DNA from 4 places in the Paenibacillus sp. FSL P2-0089 genome. Region 4 is predicted to be linked to each of the others. Evidence: a T-box and tRNA genes for the amino acid it is inferred to sense, from the RefSeq annotation. Region 4 holds a T-box; the other regions hold tRNA genes.

Region 1 (3,424 bases), 780 kb from region 4:
GGCATCCCGGCTGAGGTTGTCTTTTTTTTAGACGATTAAAGGAACATACGTTCCTTTAATGACGCAACAAAAAACTCTTACCGCAGTAAGAGTTCATTAGCCAGCCATAAGCTGTTCGATCGGGATGACACGATTTGAACATGCGACCCCCTGGTCCCAAACCAGGTGCTCTACCAAGCTGAGCTACATCCCGAAACTATGAGATTATTATGGAGCGGGTGATGGGAATCGAACCCACGCTATCAGCTTGGAAGGCTGAAGTTCTACCATTGAACTACACCCGCAAAGGTGAAATATCGGGATGACACGATTTGAACATGCGACCCCCTGGTCCCAAACCAGGTGCTCTACCAAGCTGAGCTACATCCCGTTAATAATTAATGAAGTAATAATGGCGCGCCCTGAGAGATTCGAACTCCCGGCCTTTTGATTCGTAGTCAAACGCTCTATCCAGCTGAGCTAAGGGCGCAAAAAATTTGGAGCGGACGACGGGAATCGAACCCGCGACCCTCGCCTTGGCAAGGCGATGCTCTACCGCTGAGCCACGTCCGCAAATAAGTGGTGCGCGTGAAGGGACTTGAACCCCCACGTCTTACGACGCCAGATCCTAAGTCTGGTGCGTCTGCCATTCCGCCACACGCGCATGAAGCAATAAAAGTGAGCCATGAAGGACTCGAACCTTCGACACCCTGATTAAAAGTCAGGTGCTCTACCAACTGAGCTAATGGCTCATATTTGGCAGGGGATATAGGATTCGAACCTATGATGACGGAGTCAGAGTCCGTTGCCTTACCACTTGGCGAATCCCCTACAATAGATACCTATATAATGCCCACAATCTCCCTCAAATATCAAGAACATTATGGTGGAGGCTGAGGGGTTCGAACCCCCGACCCTCTGCTTGTAAGGCAGATGCTCTCCCAGCTGAGCTAAGCCTCCATATGTATGGTGACTAATAAGGGTACTAGTTAAAAATGGTGACCCGTATGGGATTCGAACCCATGTTACCTCCGTGAAAGGGAGGTGTCTTAACCCCTTGACCAACGGGCCTTAAAAAATTTGTGGAGCTCTCAACCGGATTCGAACCGGTGACCTCTTCCTTACCATGGAAGCACTCTACCTGCTGAGCTATGAGAGCATGGCTCCCCGAACAGGACTCGAACCTGTGACAACTCGATTAACAGTCGAGTGCTCTACCAACTGAGCTATCAGGGAATATTGTCCGCTTGGCAACGTCCTACTCTCCCAGGACCCTTCGGTCCAAGTACCATCGGCGCTGGAGGGCTTAACGGTCGTGTTCGGGATGGGTACGTGTGGAACCCCTCCGCTATCGCCACCAAACGGGCATTTACAGCGTAAATGCTTCAGGAATTTGATTCCTGAAAACTGAATCCGAAACGAATCTGCGTGTTAAAAGTTTGGATAAGCCCTCGACCGATTAGTATTGGTCAGCTCCATGCATTGCTGCACTTCCACCTCCAACCTATCTACCTCGTCGTCTTCAAGGGGTCTTACATACTGGGAAATCTCATCTTGAGGGGGGCTTCACGCTTAGATGCTTTCAGCGCTTATCCCGTCCGTACGTAGCTACTCAGCCATGCTCCTGGCGGAACAACTGATGCACCAGCGGTACGTCCATCCCGGTCCTCTCGTACTAAGGACAGCTCCTCTCAAATTTCCTGCGCCCACGACAGATAGGGACCGAACTGTCTCACGACGTTCTGAACCCAGCTCGCGTACCGCTTTAATGGGCGAACAGCCCAACCCTTGGGACCTACTTCAGCCCCAGGATGCGATGAGCCGACATCGAGGTGCCAAACCTCCCCGTCGATGTGGACTCTTGGGGGAGATAAGCCTGTTATCCCCAGGGTAGCTTTTATCCGTTGAGCGATGGCCCTTCCATGCGGTACCACCGGATCACTAAGTCCGACTTTCGTCCCTGCTCGACTTGTAGGTCTCGCAGTCAAGCTCCCTTATGCCTTTGCACTCTGCGAATGATTTCCAACCATTCTGAGGGAACCTTTGAACGCCTCCGTTACTCTTTAGGAGGCGACCGCCCCAGTCAAACTGCCCGCCTGACACGGTCCCCGTACCCGATGAGGGCACTAGGTTAGAACCTAGATACGATCAGGGTGGTATCCCAACGGCGCCTCCGCAGAAGCTTGCGCTCCTGCCTCCACGGCTCCCACCTATCCTGTACAGATCGTACCCAAATTCAATATCAAGCTGCAGTAAAGCTCCATGGGGTCTTTCCGTCTTGTCGCGGGTAACCTGCATCTTCACAGGTATTAAAATTTCACCGGATCTCTCGTTGAGACAGCGCCCAAGTCGTTACGCCATTCGTGCGGGTCAGAATTTACCTGACAAGGAATTTCGCTACCTTAGGACCGTTATAGTTACGGCCGCCGTTTACTGGGGCTTCGGTTCACAGCTTCGGATTGCTCCTAACCGCTCCCCTTAACCTTCCAGCACCGGGCAGGCGTCAGCCCGTATACTTCGCCTTGCGGCTTCGCACAGACCTGTGTTTTTGCTAAACAGTCGCTTGGGCCTTTTCACTGCGGCCCCCTCGGGCTATTCACCCTACCGAGGCACCCCTTCTCCCGAAGTTACGGGGTCATTTTGCCGAGTTCCTTAACGAGAGTTCTTCCGCGCGCCTTAGAATTCTCTTCTCGCCTACCTGTGTCGGTTTGCGGTACGGGCACCTTCTCCTGGCTAGAGGCTTTTCTTGGCAGTGTGAGATCATGACCTTCGCTACTATAATTTTCGCTCCCCATCACAGCCTAGCCTTACGATGTGCGGATTTGCCTGCACACCAGCCTCACTGCTTAGACGGACATCCATCAGTCCGCGTCACTACCCTCCTGCGTCACCCCATCGCTCATAGCGGATTACGGTGGTACAGTAATTTCAAACTGTTGTCCTTCGACTACGCCTGTCGGCCTCGCCTTAGGTCCCGACTTACCCTGAGCGGACGAGCCTTCCTCAGGAAACCTTGGGCTTTCGGCGGATCAGATTCTCACTGATCTTTTCGTTACTCATACCGGCATTCTCACTTGTATGCTGTCCAGCGCTCCTTACGGTACACCTTCAACCTACATACAACGCTCCCCTACCCCAGATGCAAAGCATCTAGCCATAGCTTCGGTGGTGTGTTTAGCCCCGTTACATTTTCGGCGCAGAGTCACTCGACCAGTGAGCTATTACGCACTCTTTCAATGGTGGCTGCTTCTAAGCCAACATCCTGGTTGTCTGTGCAACTCCACATCCTTTCCCACTTAACACACACTTGGGGACCTTAGCTGATGGTCTGGGCTGTTTCCCTTTTGACAATGGATCTTAGCACTCACTGTCTGACTCCCGGCAAGAAGTAAATGGCATTCGGAGTTTGACTGAGCTTGGTAACCCTTGCGGGCCCCGCACCCAA
Region 2 (3,424 bases), 2.7 Mb from region 4:
GGTTCTAACCTAGTGCCCTCATCGGGTACGGGGACCGTGTCAGGCGGGCAGTTTGACTGGGGCGGTCGCCTCCTAAAGAGTAACGGAGGCGTTCAAAGGTTCCCTCAGAATGGTTGGAAATCATTCGCAGAGTGCAAAGGCATAAGGGAGCTTGACTGCGAGACCTACAAGTCGAGCAGGGACGAAAGTCGGACTTAGTGATCCGGTGGTACCGCATGGAAGGGCCATCGCTCAACGGATAAAAGCTACCCTGGGGATAACAGGCTTATCTCCCCCAAGAGTCCACATCGACGGGGAGGTTTGGCACCTCGATGTCGGCTCATCGCATCCTGGGGCTGAAGTAGGTCCCAAGGGTTGGGCTGTTCGCCCATTAAAGCGGTACGCGAGCTGGGTTCAGAACGTCGTGAGACAGTTCGGTCCCTATCTGTCGTGGGCGCAGGAAATTTGAGAGGAGCTGTCCTTAGTACGAGAGGACCGGGATGGACGTACCGCTGGTGCATCAGTTGTTCCGCCAGGAGCATGGCTGAGTAGCTACGTACGGACGGGATAAGCGCTGAAAGCATCTAAGCGTGAAGCCCCCTCAAGATGAGATTTCCCAGTATGTAAGACCCCTTGAAGACGACGAGGTAGATAGGTTGGAGGTGGAAGTGCAGCAATGCATGGAGCTGACCAATACTAATCGGTCGAGGGCTTATCCAAAAAAATACCCCAAAAAGTGACGATGAAGCTGACGAAGCGGATTCCGAGTACTTTCCGGGGGCCCCGTAAGAAGGGCAAACGCAGATTCATTTCGGATTCAGTTTTCAGGCGATCAAGCCTGGCAGGATGTTAAACCGATGGTTTGATATTTTCTGTAGCGATTATTTTGGAAGGTTGATTATTTTCCTGAAGAAATTCAGGGAGTAAGCCGACCGGAAAAAATCCGTTTGGTGGCGATAGCGGAGGGGTTCCACACGTACCCATCCCGAACACGACCGTTAAGCCCTCCAGCAATGCATGGAGCTGACCAATACTAATCGGTCGAGGGCTTATCCAAACTTTTAACACGCAGATTCGTTTCGGATTCAGTTTTCAGGCGATCAAGCCTGATATGTATATTCCCTGATAGCTCAGTTGGTAGAGCACTCGACTGTTAATCGAGTTGTCACAGGTTCGAGTCCTGTTCGGGGAGCCATATGGAGAGGTGTCCGAGTTTGGCCGAAGGAGCACGATTGGAAATCGTGTAGGCGCCACAAGCGTCTCGAGGGTTCGAATCCCTCTCTCTCCGTAGCGTTACTTTTCACTGAATACTTTTTACACAGCATGGCTCGTTGGTCAAGGGGTTAAGACACCTCCCTTTCACGGAGGTAACATGGGTTCGAATCCCATACGAGTCACCATTTTTTTGGAACTGATACATGGAGGCTTAGCTCAGCTGGGAGAGCATCTGCCTTACAAGCAGAGGGTCGGGGGTTCGAACCCCTCAGCCTCCACCATCTATCTTAACCGAATAGATAATATTCAATGACGCGGGGTGGAGCAGCCCGGTAGCTCGTCGGGCTCATAACCCGAAGGCCGCAGGTTCAAATCCTGCCCCCGCAACCAATTTGGAACCGTGGTGTAGTTGGCCTAACATGCCTGCCTGTCACGCAGGAGATCGCGGGTTCGAATCCCGTCGGTTCCGCCATTTTAATTGGTATTAAGACATGAGGGATTGAGCATCCTATATCTCGAAGTATAGAGTATCCATCCGATTCCGTAGTATTTTGCTAATTATAATATTGGGGATTAGCCAAGCGGTAAGGCAACGGACTTTGACTCCGTCATTCATAGGTTCGATTCCTATATCCCCAGCCATCTTTTTTGGATTGTTTCTCTTATGAGAGCCATTAGCTCAGTTGGTAGAGCACCTGACTTTTAATCAGGGTGTCGAAGGTTCGAGTCCTTCATGGCTCACCATTTTCTTGTAACGTGTGCGCGTGTGGCGGAATGGCAGACGCACCAGACTTAGGATCTGGCGTTTCACGACGTGGGGGTTCAAGTCCCTTCACGCGCACCATGTTTTTGCGGACGTGGCTCAGCGGTAGAGCATCGCCTTGCCAAGGCGAGGGTCGCGGGTTCGATTCCCGTCGTCCGCTCCATATAGATTTTGCGCCCTTAGCTCAGCTGGATAGAGCGTTTGACTACGAATCAAAAGGCCGGGAGTTCGAATCTCTCAGGGCGCGCCATTATTACTAACGGGATGTAGCTCAGCTTGGTAGAGCACCTGGTTTGGGACCAGGGGGTCGCATGTTCAAATCGTGTCATCCCGATATTTCATTTCACCTATGCGGGTGTAGTTCAATGGTAGAACTTCAGCCTTCCAAGCTGATAGCGTGGGTTCGATTCCCATCACCCGCTTATATCTGTATCACGTGAGTCCGTCATCCCTATGGGGAAGGCGGACTTTTTTGCTATTTGGAAATGTATGCGAAAAACAGAACACATTGGGCTGATATAAGTGCGCGTGTCCCATTGTATGCGAAAGTCCGAATACAATCTGCTCCTTTGCGATGAAAGGATGGGGCCCCATGCTCCACAGCTCGTAACATTGTTTAGAATTCCTGCAAGAAATGCAGCAATACTGCCCAATAGAAGCGACCGATGCTGAAATCCTGCAAGAAATGCAACAAAGCCAGCGCTAAGTTGCTCTAATCACCGGAATTCCTGCAATTGATGCAACAATATAGCGTAGCCCGTAACATTTTTAGAGAAATCCTGCAAGATATGCAACAATGCGGCTATTCAACCGGTCGGTGAGAGAAAATGCTTAGAATTGGTAAGAGATAGGAAGTGGAAGCATCGCCATTATCGCCATTAAAGTAAGAAGCAAATCAGAACGTGGTCAATGACCGAATGTAATCGAAAAACCGAACACATAGAACTCAGAGTATCTGTGAGCCAGAGCGCTAAGGGCTGAAGTTGTCAAATGGCCGTCAGAAGGCAGAGAGATGGAGAAAAGTGAGCTTCGTGTACGAGTGGTATAGAGGCAGCAGTATCATTCAGCCGCTAGGGTGATTTGTTGTAAGGGCTGGAATGTTGCAATAGTATGGGAGGGCGTTATGTTTCTATAGAACTGATATAGTATAACTATTGGACTATTGGATCATAGGCAACACTTACTTGGAAGCTGAGGAGCATTTGTTATGACAGACAAAGTAATACGGATTTTCAGAATCATTAACGCCATTCAGTCGAACCCGGGGATTACCGCAGCAGACTTGGCTTTTAGGTGCGAGGTGAATATTAGAACGATCTACAGGGATCTTGAGGTGATCAGCCACTTTGCACCGGTTACGAATGAGGGAAGAGGCACGGGCTACCGGTTCATGGGCAAATTCTTTTTATATCCGCTGGATTTCTCGGAGCAGGAGTCGCTGGCGTTCTCTTTGCTGCCTTCTGTGCT
Region 3 (3,424 bases), 500 kb from region 4:
TCGGTAGGGTGAATAGCCCGAGGGGGCCGCAGTGAAAAGGCCCAAGCGACTGTTTAGCAAAAACACAGGTCTGTGCGAAGCCGCAAGGCGAAGTATACGGGCTGACGCCTGCCCGGTGCTGGAAGGTTAAGGGGAGCGGTTAGGAGCAATCCGAAGCTGTGAACCGAAGCCCCAGTAAACGGCGGCCGTAACTATAACGGTCCTAAGGTAGCGAAATTCCTTGTCAGGTAAATTCTGACCCGCACGAATGGCGTAACGACTTGGGCGCTGTCTCAACGAGAGATCCGGTGAAATTTTAATACCTGTGAAGATGCAGGTTACCCGCGACAAGACGGAAAGACCCCATGGAGCTTTACTGCAGCTTGATATTGAATTTGGGTACGATCTGTACAGGATAGGTGGGAGCCGTGGAGGCAGGAGCGCAAGCTTCTGCGGAGGCGCCGTTGGGATACCACCCTGATCGTATCTAGGTTCTAACCTAGTGCCCTCATCGGGTACGGGGACCGTGTCAGGCGGGCAGTTTGACTGGGGCGGTCGCCTCCTAAAGAGTAACGGAGGCGTTCAAAGGTTCCCTCAGAATGGTTGGAAATCATTCGCAGAGTGCAAAGGCATAAGGGAGCTTGACTGCGAGACCTACAAGTCGAGCAGGGACGAAAGTCGGACTTAGTGATCCGGTGGTACCGCATGGAAGGGCCATCGCTCAACGGATAAAAGCTACCCTGGGGATAACAGGCTTATCTCCCCCAAGAGTCCACATCGACGGGGAGGTTTGGCACCTCGATGTCGGCTCATCGCATCCTGGGGCTGAAGTAGGTCCCAAGGGTTGGGCTGTTCGCCCATTAAAGCGGTACGCGAGCTGGGTTCAGAACGTCGTGAGACAGTTCGGTCCCTATCTGTCGTGGGCGCAGGAAATTTGAGAGGAGCTGTCCTTAGTACGAGAGGACCGGGATGGACGTACCGCTGGTGCATCAGTTGTTCCGCCAGGAGCATGGCTGAGTAGCTACGTACGGACGGGATAAGCGCTGAAAGCATCTAAGCGTGAAGCCCCCTCAAGATGAGATTTCCCAGTATGTAAGACCCCTTGAAGACGACGAGGTAGATAGGTTGGAGGTGGAAGTGCAGCAATGCATGGAGCTGACCAATACTAATCGGTCGAGGGCTTATCCAAACTTTTAACACGCAGATTCGTTTCGGATTCAGTTTTCAGGCGATCAAGCCTGATATGTATATTCCCTGATAGCTCAGTTGGTAGAGCACTCGACTGTTAATCGAGTTGTCACAGGTTCGAGTCCTGTTCGGGGAGCCATATGGAGAGGTGTCCGAGTTTGGCCGAAGGAGCACGATTGGAAATCGTGTAGGCGCCACAAGCGTCTCGAGGGTTCGAATCCCTCTCTCTCCGTAGCGTTACTTTTCACTGAATACTTTTTACACAGCATGGCTCGTTGGTCAAGGGGTTAAGACACCTCCCTTTCACGGAGGTAACATGGGTTCGAATCCCATACGAGTCACCATTTTTTTGGAACTGATACATGGAGGCTTAGCTCAGCTGGGAGAGCATCTGCCTTACAAGCAGAGGGTCGGGGGTTCGAACCCCTCAGCCTCCACCATCTATCTTAACCGAATAGATTTTGTTCAATGACGCGGGGTGGAGCAGCCCGGTAGCTCGTCGGGCTCATAACCCGAAGGCCGCAGGTTCAAATCCTGCCCCCGCAACCAATTTGGAACCGTGGTGTAGTTGGCCTAACATGCCTGCCTGTCACGCAGGAGATCGCGGGTTCGAATCCCGTCGGTTCCGCCATTTTTAATGGCGTAAGGGATGAGAAATCCCTGGGTTCGTTGAAGCATAGGCATCGTAAGGAATACTTCGCAATCTCGTAACGGAGTGAAGAGTATCCCGTCGGTTCCGCCATCTTTACAAAATTACTTTTATGGCTCGGTAGCTCAGTCGGTAGAGCAAAGGACTGAAAATCCTTGTGTCGGGGGTTCGATTCCCTCCCGCGCCACCATACACAACTTAATATGCCGGTGTAGCTCAATTGGTAGAGCAACTGACTTGTAATCAGTAGGTTGGGGGTTCAAGTCCTCTCGCCGGCACCATACCGTGGAGGCTTAGCGAAGTGGCCAAACGCATCAGACTGTAAATCTGCTCACGTACGTGTTCGGTGGTTCGAATCCATCAGCCTCCACCATTTTTTAGGGGCATAGTTTAAAGGTAGAACAACGGTCTCCAAAACCGTTGGTGTGGGTTCAATTCCTGCTGCCCCTGCCAAGTAATTTCATATAAAAGAATCATATGGCGACCGTGGCGAAGGGGTTAACGCACCGGATTGTGGTTCCGGCATTCGTGGGTTCGAGACCCATCGGTCGCCCCATTTCTTTTATAAGAATTACATAGCAATACAACTTAAAAGCTTCACATGGCGACCGTGGCGAAGGGGTTAACGCACCGGATTGTGGTTCCGGCATTCGTGGGTTCGAGACCCATCGGTCGCCCCATTTTCTTTTAAAAAATATATTGGGGATTAGCCAAGCGGTAAGGCAACGGACTTTGACTCCGTCATTCATAGGTTCGATTCCTATATCCCCAGCCATTATATGCGGACGTGGCTCAGCGGTAGAGCATCGCCTTGCCAAGGCGAGGGTCGCGGGTTCGATTCCCGTCGTCCGCTCCATTTCATGTGGTGCCATAGCCAAGTGGTAAGGCAAAGCTCTGCAAAAGCTTTATCCCCAGTTCAAATCTGGGTGGCACCTCCATTATTTTTTTTCTGGAATTTATATATGTGTACGCCGGCGTGGCGGAATGGCAGACGCGCTCGACTCAAAATCGAGTGGGAAACCGTGGAGGTTCGAGTCCTCTCGCCGGTATTATTTTTAGTAAGAACAGCCCATTAGATTTTTCATCTAATGGGCTGTTCTTATTTTTCTGGATCATTTCCCTACCGCAAAAGTTCCTCCAGTCGCCAGCTCCGCCGGCCGGTCAAGGATAACCAGCGCCACCGGAGTTCCTTGGCTTCGATCCTAGCAAGACAACACTGCGTGATTTTAGTTTATCCCGAATTACTACACGGTAATGTCTCCGCACCAGCGAATGATTCCTTCTTTTATGGTTTGAATTGGATTTGGATCGGATAGAGAAATCGCCCAGGCAATATGTCCATCCGGCCGAATAAGCGCCGTGTGGACGTCGTTCCAATCCGCGTCAGCCTCAGCTAAAGAGGCATGTACAACTTGAAGGTTGCTATACGTTTCCCATTGACCGCTATTCTGTTCATTAGAATGGAAATGCAACAGAAGAAAAGTACCTTTGTGCAGGAGTGGATAGGAGTTAATTAATTGCCCATCTTTCAGCTTTAAGCTTAGATCTTTGAAACGTTTCCCGTTTAAAGGATGGGAACGCGCTTCGGCGTCGGGTGCATAATGTACG
Region 4 (3,424 bases):
GATACGATTGCCGAGAAATACCAGCTAAGCACCCGGGAGCTGACTATGTATAACCGGCTGTCCGGCCAGATTGTAGAAGAGGGACAGGTATTATACATTCCTTGAGATTGACGCTGTGCGGAGAATTTAGGCTTAACAGGAACAGCCCTTGCCTTACGGATGGGGCTGTTCCTGTTTCTTTGTGAAATCCGCTTCTGGTTTACAAACCGTTCAGCCGGGGGTAATAGTCACTACCGGCCTACATACATTACACATTCAGGCAGCTATGCGCTGGTACACTACTTCTGGAAGGATGATATATCACATGAAGAGAAAAGTGGCAGCCACTGCGGCCGCACTAAGCTTGACGCTCACAGTCTCGGCTGGAGTCTACGCCGCCAGTAATCTGCAGGAGATCAAGGCGCTCCTGAACAACAAAATCGGGATCGTCGTGAACGGCCAGGCGTACACGCCCAAAGACGGTAACGGCAAAACCCTCGCCCCGATTACTTACAACGGCATCACTTATCTGCCGGTACGTTCCATCGGCGAAGCGCTGAACACCGCTGTTACTTACGATGCTGCAACCAGCCGGGTCATCATCGGTGATGCGGCTGCTCCGGCTGTCTCCTCCGGCGGCTCGTCCGCAGGAACACCAGCAGATTCTGTGAAGCGGCCGAAGAGTCTGCCGGCGGACTTCCCGCTTCCGGCGGACGCGAAGATATTTGATCTGATCGAAGGCTCGGCGACCGGTAAGCCGTCCGCGACCTTCAGCTACCGCACGAAGCAGAGTCTGGAGACGCTCGGCAATACGTACAAGGACTATTTTGTACAAAAAGGGGCAACCTCCAAATCTGAGGAGGTCTCCGCCTCAGCCTTCTCGATTATTGATGCCGGAAGCACATTCTCCGTTACGCTGGATGGCGCTCCCGGAACGGGCAGCCATCAGGGCTTCAATGTGGTTCAAGTGATCTGGAGCGGGGAGTAGGCACCAAGGTACGTCTGCTGCGCGCCCTTTGTGTATATGCTGGTTGACTAGGGATAACACTGAATGTATTATTGAACTAAGTAATAACTAGCATAAAGACTGGGAACGGGAAGAGTAGGCGGTCAGCCCTTCAGAGAGCGGGATTATCATTGGTGTGAATTCCCGCAGGATGCAGCCCCCGAAGTCGCCCCGGAGTTGCCCTTCTGAGCTTGTCTTCATCATGAAGACCGGTTAGGATGCGGCCGGTTGCAGCCGTTACCCTGCATGAGTGTCGCGCTAAGCTTCAGGAACCTGTAAGGGAACTTAAGGCAGTGGTTTATTTTTTATTGGCGCGAAACAAAGGTGGTACCGCGAAAGAATGGCCTTTCGTCCTTTGAGACGAAGGGCCTTTTTGTATTCTCAGAAACCGCTAGCTACTCAATACATTTAACAGTGGAGGGTTCACAATGGCTGATAACAACAATGCGGCAGCAGAGCTGCCGAACCAGCAGGAAGCGGCAGAAGCTACCGCTTCAGCTAATCACAAGCAGAGCGACATGCCGACTACATATGATCCGGGAGCGGCAGAGAAGAAATGGTATGCGTACTGGATGGAGAAGGGCTTCTTCGAAGCCGGCAAGCGGCCGGATGCAGAGCCTTACAGCATCGTGATTCCGCCGCCGAATGTAACAGGAATGCTGCATATCGGACACGCGCTGGATTTCACGCTTCAGGATGTGCTGATCCGCACCAAGCGGATGCAGGGATATGATACCCTGTGGCTGCCGGGTACAGACCATGCAGGGATTGCTACACAGACCAAGGTAGAGCAGAAGCTGCGCCAGCAGGGAATCTCCCGCCATGATCTGGGACGTGAGAAGTTCCTGGAGCAGGTGTGGGCTTGGAAAGACCAGTATGCAGAGACTATTCATGACCAGTGGGCCAAGATGGGCCTGTCCCTCGATTACTCCCGCGAACGCTTTACCTTTGATGATGGAATGAAGAAGGCGGTAAGCAAGGTATTTGTGGAGCTGTACCAGAAGGGCCTGATCTATCGCGGCAAGCGGATTATTAACTGGGACCCGGCTGCCCGTACAGCGCTGTCGGATATCGAGGTTGAATACAAGGAAGTGAACGGGCATCTGTACCATCTGCGTTATCCGCTGAAGGATGGCAGCGGCCATATCACGGTGGCTACCACGCGGCCCGAGACGATGCTGGGCGATACAGCGGTAGCGGTACATCCGGAGGATGAGCGCTATAAGGATCTGATCGGTAAGACGCTGATTCTGCCGGTTACCTTACGTGAGATTCCGGTTATTGCCGATGAATACGTAGATAAGGATTTCGGCAGCGGTGCAGTTAAGATTACACCGGCGCATGATCCGAACGACTTCGAGATGGGAGTCCGCCATAACCTTCCGCAGATCAACGTAATGGATGAAGGCGGAGTGATGAATGAGGAAGCGGGCGCTTACCAGGGAATGGACCGCAGCGACTGCCGTAAGGCCATCGTAGCCGACCTGAAGGAGCAAGGCGTGCTGATCTCCATTGAGGATCATGTACACCAGGTTGGGCACAGTGAGCGTTCCGGGGCCGTAGTAGAGCCTTATCTGTCCACCCAGTGGTTCGTCAAAATGCAGCCGCTGGCAGAAGCAGCCATCGCTGCACAGAAGGACGGTGACGGGGTCCACTTCGTGCCGGACCGCTTCGAGAAGACGTACCTGAACTGGATCGAGAATGTCCGCGACTGGTGTATCTCCCGCCAACTGTGGTGGGGCCACCGTATTCCGGCCTGGTACTCTGAATCCACCGGGGAGCTTGTAGTTGCACATGATGAAGAAGAAGCACGCCGCATCAGCGGGCTGTCTGACCTGAAGCAGGATGAGGATGTTCTGGATACCTGGTTCAGCTCGAACCTCTGGCCGTTCGCTACCTTAGGCTGGCCTGATCAGGACAGCAGCGACTATCAGCGTTACTATCCGAACAATGTACTGGTTACCGGCTACGATATCATCTACTTCTGGGTAGCGCGCATGATTTTCTCAGCCATGGAATTCACTGGCCAGAAGCCGTTCTCCGATGTGCTGATGCACGGACTCGTACGCGATGCCGAAGGACGCAAGATGTCCAAGTCTCTGGGCAACGGTATTGATCCGCTGGATGTAATCGAGCAGTACGGCGCTGACGCCATGCGCTATATGATTACTACCGGCAGTACAGCGGGCCAGGATCTGCGGTTCCGTATGGAAAAGGTAGAGCAGGCGCGTAATTTTGCCAACAAGATCTGGAATGCCTCCCGGTTCGCGCTGATGAATCTGGAAGGCGTAACCTTTGAAGATATTGACATTACAGGTGAGCTTGGCACAGCGGACCGCTGGATTCTGCACCGCCTGAACGAAACTTCCCGCGATATTACGCGTCTAATTGACTCGTACGAGTTCGGCGAGACCGGACGCCTGCTCTACAACTTCATCT

What was found. A T-box is a leader RNA that pairs with one kind of tRNA and senses whether it is charged. The one in region 4 lies ahead of NST69_RS23900 (valine--tRNA ligase), so its partner is inferred to be a tRNA-Val.
Region 1: it has a tRNA-Val gene. The T-box ahead of NST69_RS23900 (valine--tRNA ligase) is inferred to sense a tRNA for this amino acid. The anticodon was not compared.
Region 2: it has a tRNA-Val gene. The T-box ahead of NST69_RS23900 (valine--tRNA ligase) is inferred to sense a tRNA for this amino acid. The anticodon was not compared.
Region 3: it has a tRNA-Val gene. The T-box ahead of NST69_RS23900 (valine--tRNA ligase) is inferred to sense a tRNA for this amino acid. The anticodon was not compared.

The regions. Positions count from the first base shown of each region.
Region 1 is NZ_CP152006.1:6,474,907-6,478,330, forward strand. It holds gene NST69_RS27280 (ImmA/IrrE family metallo-endopeptidase) at 1-39, shown strand, start outside; tRNA gene NST69_RS27285 (tRNA-Pro) at 120-193, opposite strand; tRNA gene NST69_RS27290 (tRNA-Gly) at 211-284, opposite strand; tRNA gene NST69_RS27295 (tRNA-Pro) at 297-370, opposite strand; tRNA gene NST69_RS27300 (tRNA-Arg) at 393-469, opposite strand; tRNA gene NST69_RS27305 (tRNA-Gly) at 478-552, opposite strand; tRNA gene NST69_RS27310 (tRNA-Leu) at 560-643, opposite strand; tRNA gene NST69_RS27315 (tRNA-Lys) at 659-731, opposite strand; tRNA gene NST69_RS27320 (tRNA-Gln) at 737-810, opposite strand; tRNA gene NST69_RS27325 (tRNA-Val) at 864-939, opposite strand; tRNA gene NST69_RS27330 (tRNA-Glu) at 976-1,050, opposite strand; tRNA gene NST69_RS27335 (tRNA-Thr) at 1,063-1,138, opposite strand; tRNA gene NST69_RS27340 (tRNA-Asn) at 1,140-1,215, opposite strand; rRNA gene rrf (5S ribosomal RNA) at 1,225-1,341, opposite strand; rRNA gene NST69_RS27350 (23S ribosomal RNA) at 1,419-3,424, opposite strand, start outside.
Region 2 is NZ_CP152006.1:645,909-649,332, forward strand. It holds rRNA gene NST69_RS02585 (23S ribosomal RNA) at 1-699, shown strand, start outside; tRNA gene NST69_RS02590 (tRNA-Asn) at 1,099-1,174, shown strand; tRNA gene NST69_RS02595 (tRNA-Ser) at 1,178-1,267, shown strand; tRNA gene NST69_RS02600 (tRNA-Glu) at 1,305-1,379, shown strand; tRNA gene NST69_RS02605 (tRNA-Val) at 1,400-1,475, shown strand; tRNA gene NST69_RS02610 (tRNA-Met) at 1,508-1,584, shown strand; tRNA gene NST69_RS02615 (tRNA-Asp) at 1,589-1,666, shown strand; tRNA gene NST69_RS02620 (tRNA-Gln) at 1,762-1,836, shown strand; tRNA gene NST69_RS02625 (tRNA-Lys) at 1,863-1,938, shown strand; tRNA gene NST69_RS02630 (tRNA-Leu) at 1,955-2,038, shown strand; tRNA gene NST69_RS02635 (tRNA-Gly) at 2,046-2,120, shown strand; tRNA gene NST69_RS02640 (tRNA-Arg) at 2,131-2,207, shown strand; tRNA gene NST69_RS02645 (tRNA-Pro) at 2,218-2,291, shown strand; tRNA gene NST69_RS02650 (tRNA-Gly) at 2,309-2,379, shown strand; gene NST69_RS02655 (WYL domain-containing protein) at 3,165-3,424, shown strand, end outside.
Region 3 is NZ_CP152006.1:6,204,077-6,207,500, reverse strand. It holds rRNA gene NST69_RS26170 (23S ribosomal RNA) at 1-1,168, shown strand, start outside; tRNA gene NST69_RS26165 (tRNA-Asn) at 1,231-1,306, shown strand; tRNA gene NST69_RS26160 (tRNA-Ser) at 1,310-1,399, shown strand; tRNA gene NST69_RS26155 (tRNA-Glu) at 1,437-1,511, shown strand; tRNA gene NST69_RS26150 (tRNA-Val) at 1,532-1,607, shown strand; tRNA gene NST69_RS26145 (tRNA-Met) at 1,640-1,716, shown strand; tRNA gene NST69_RS26140 (tRNA-Asp) at 1,721-1,798, shown strand; tRNA gene NST69_RS26135 (tRNA-Phe) at 1,931-2,006, shown strand; tRNA gene NST69_RS26130 (tRNA-Thr) at 2,022-2,097, shown strand; tRNA gene NST69_RS26125 (tRNA-Tyr) at 2,104-2,189, shown strand; tRNA gene NST69_RS26120 (tRNA-Trp) at 2,196-2,269, shown strand; tRNA gene NST69_RS26115 (tRNA-His) at 2,297-2,372, shown strand; tRNA gene NST69_RS26110 (tRNA-His) at 2,421-2,496, shown strand; tRNA gene NST69_RS26105 (tRNA-Gln) at 2,517-2,591, shown strand; tRNA gene NST69_RS26100 (tRNA-Gly) at 2,598-2,672, shown strand; tRNA gene NST69_RS26095 (tRNA-Cys) at 2,681-2,754, shown strand; tRNA gene NST69_RS26090 (tRNA-Leu) at 2,787-2,865, shown strand; gene NST69_RS26085 (monooxygenase) at 3,061-3,424, opposite strand, start outside.
Region 4 is NZ_CP152006.1:5,699,228-5,702,651, reverse strand. It holds gene NST69_RS23910 (LysM peptidoglycan-binding domain-containing protein) at 1-105, shown strand, start outside; gene NST69_RS23905 (stalk domain-containing protein) at 305-967, shown strand; T-box leader at 1,060-1,344, shown strand; gene NST69_RS23900 (valine--tRNA ligase) at 1,504-3,424, shown strand, end outside.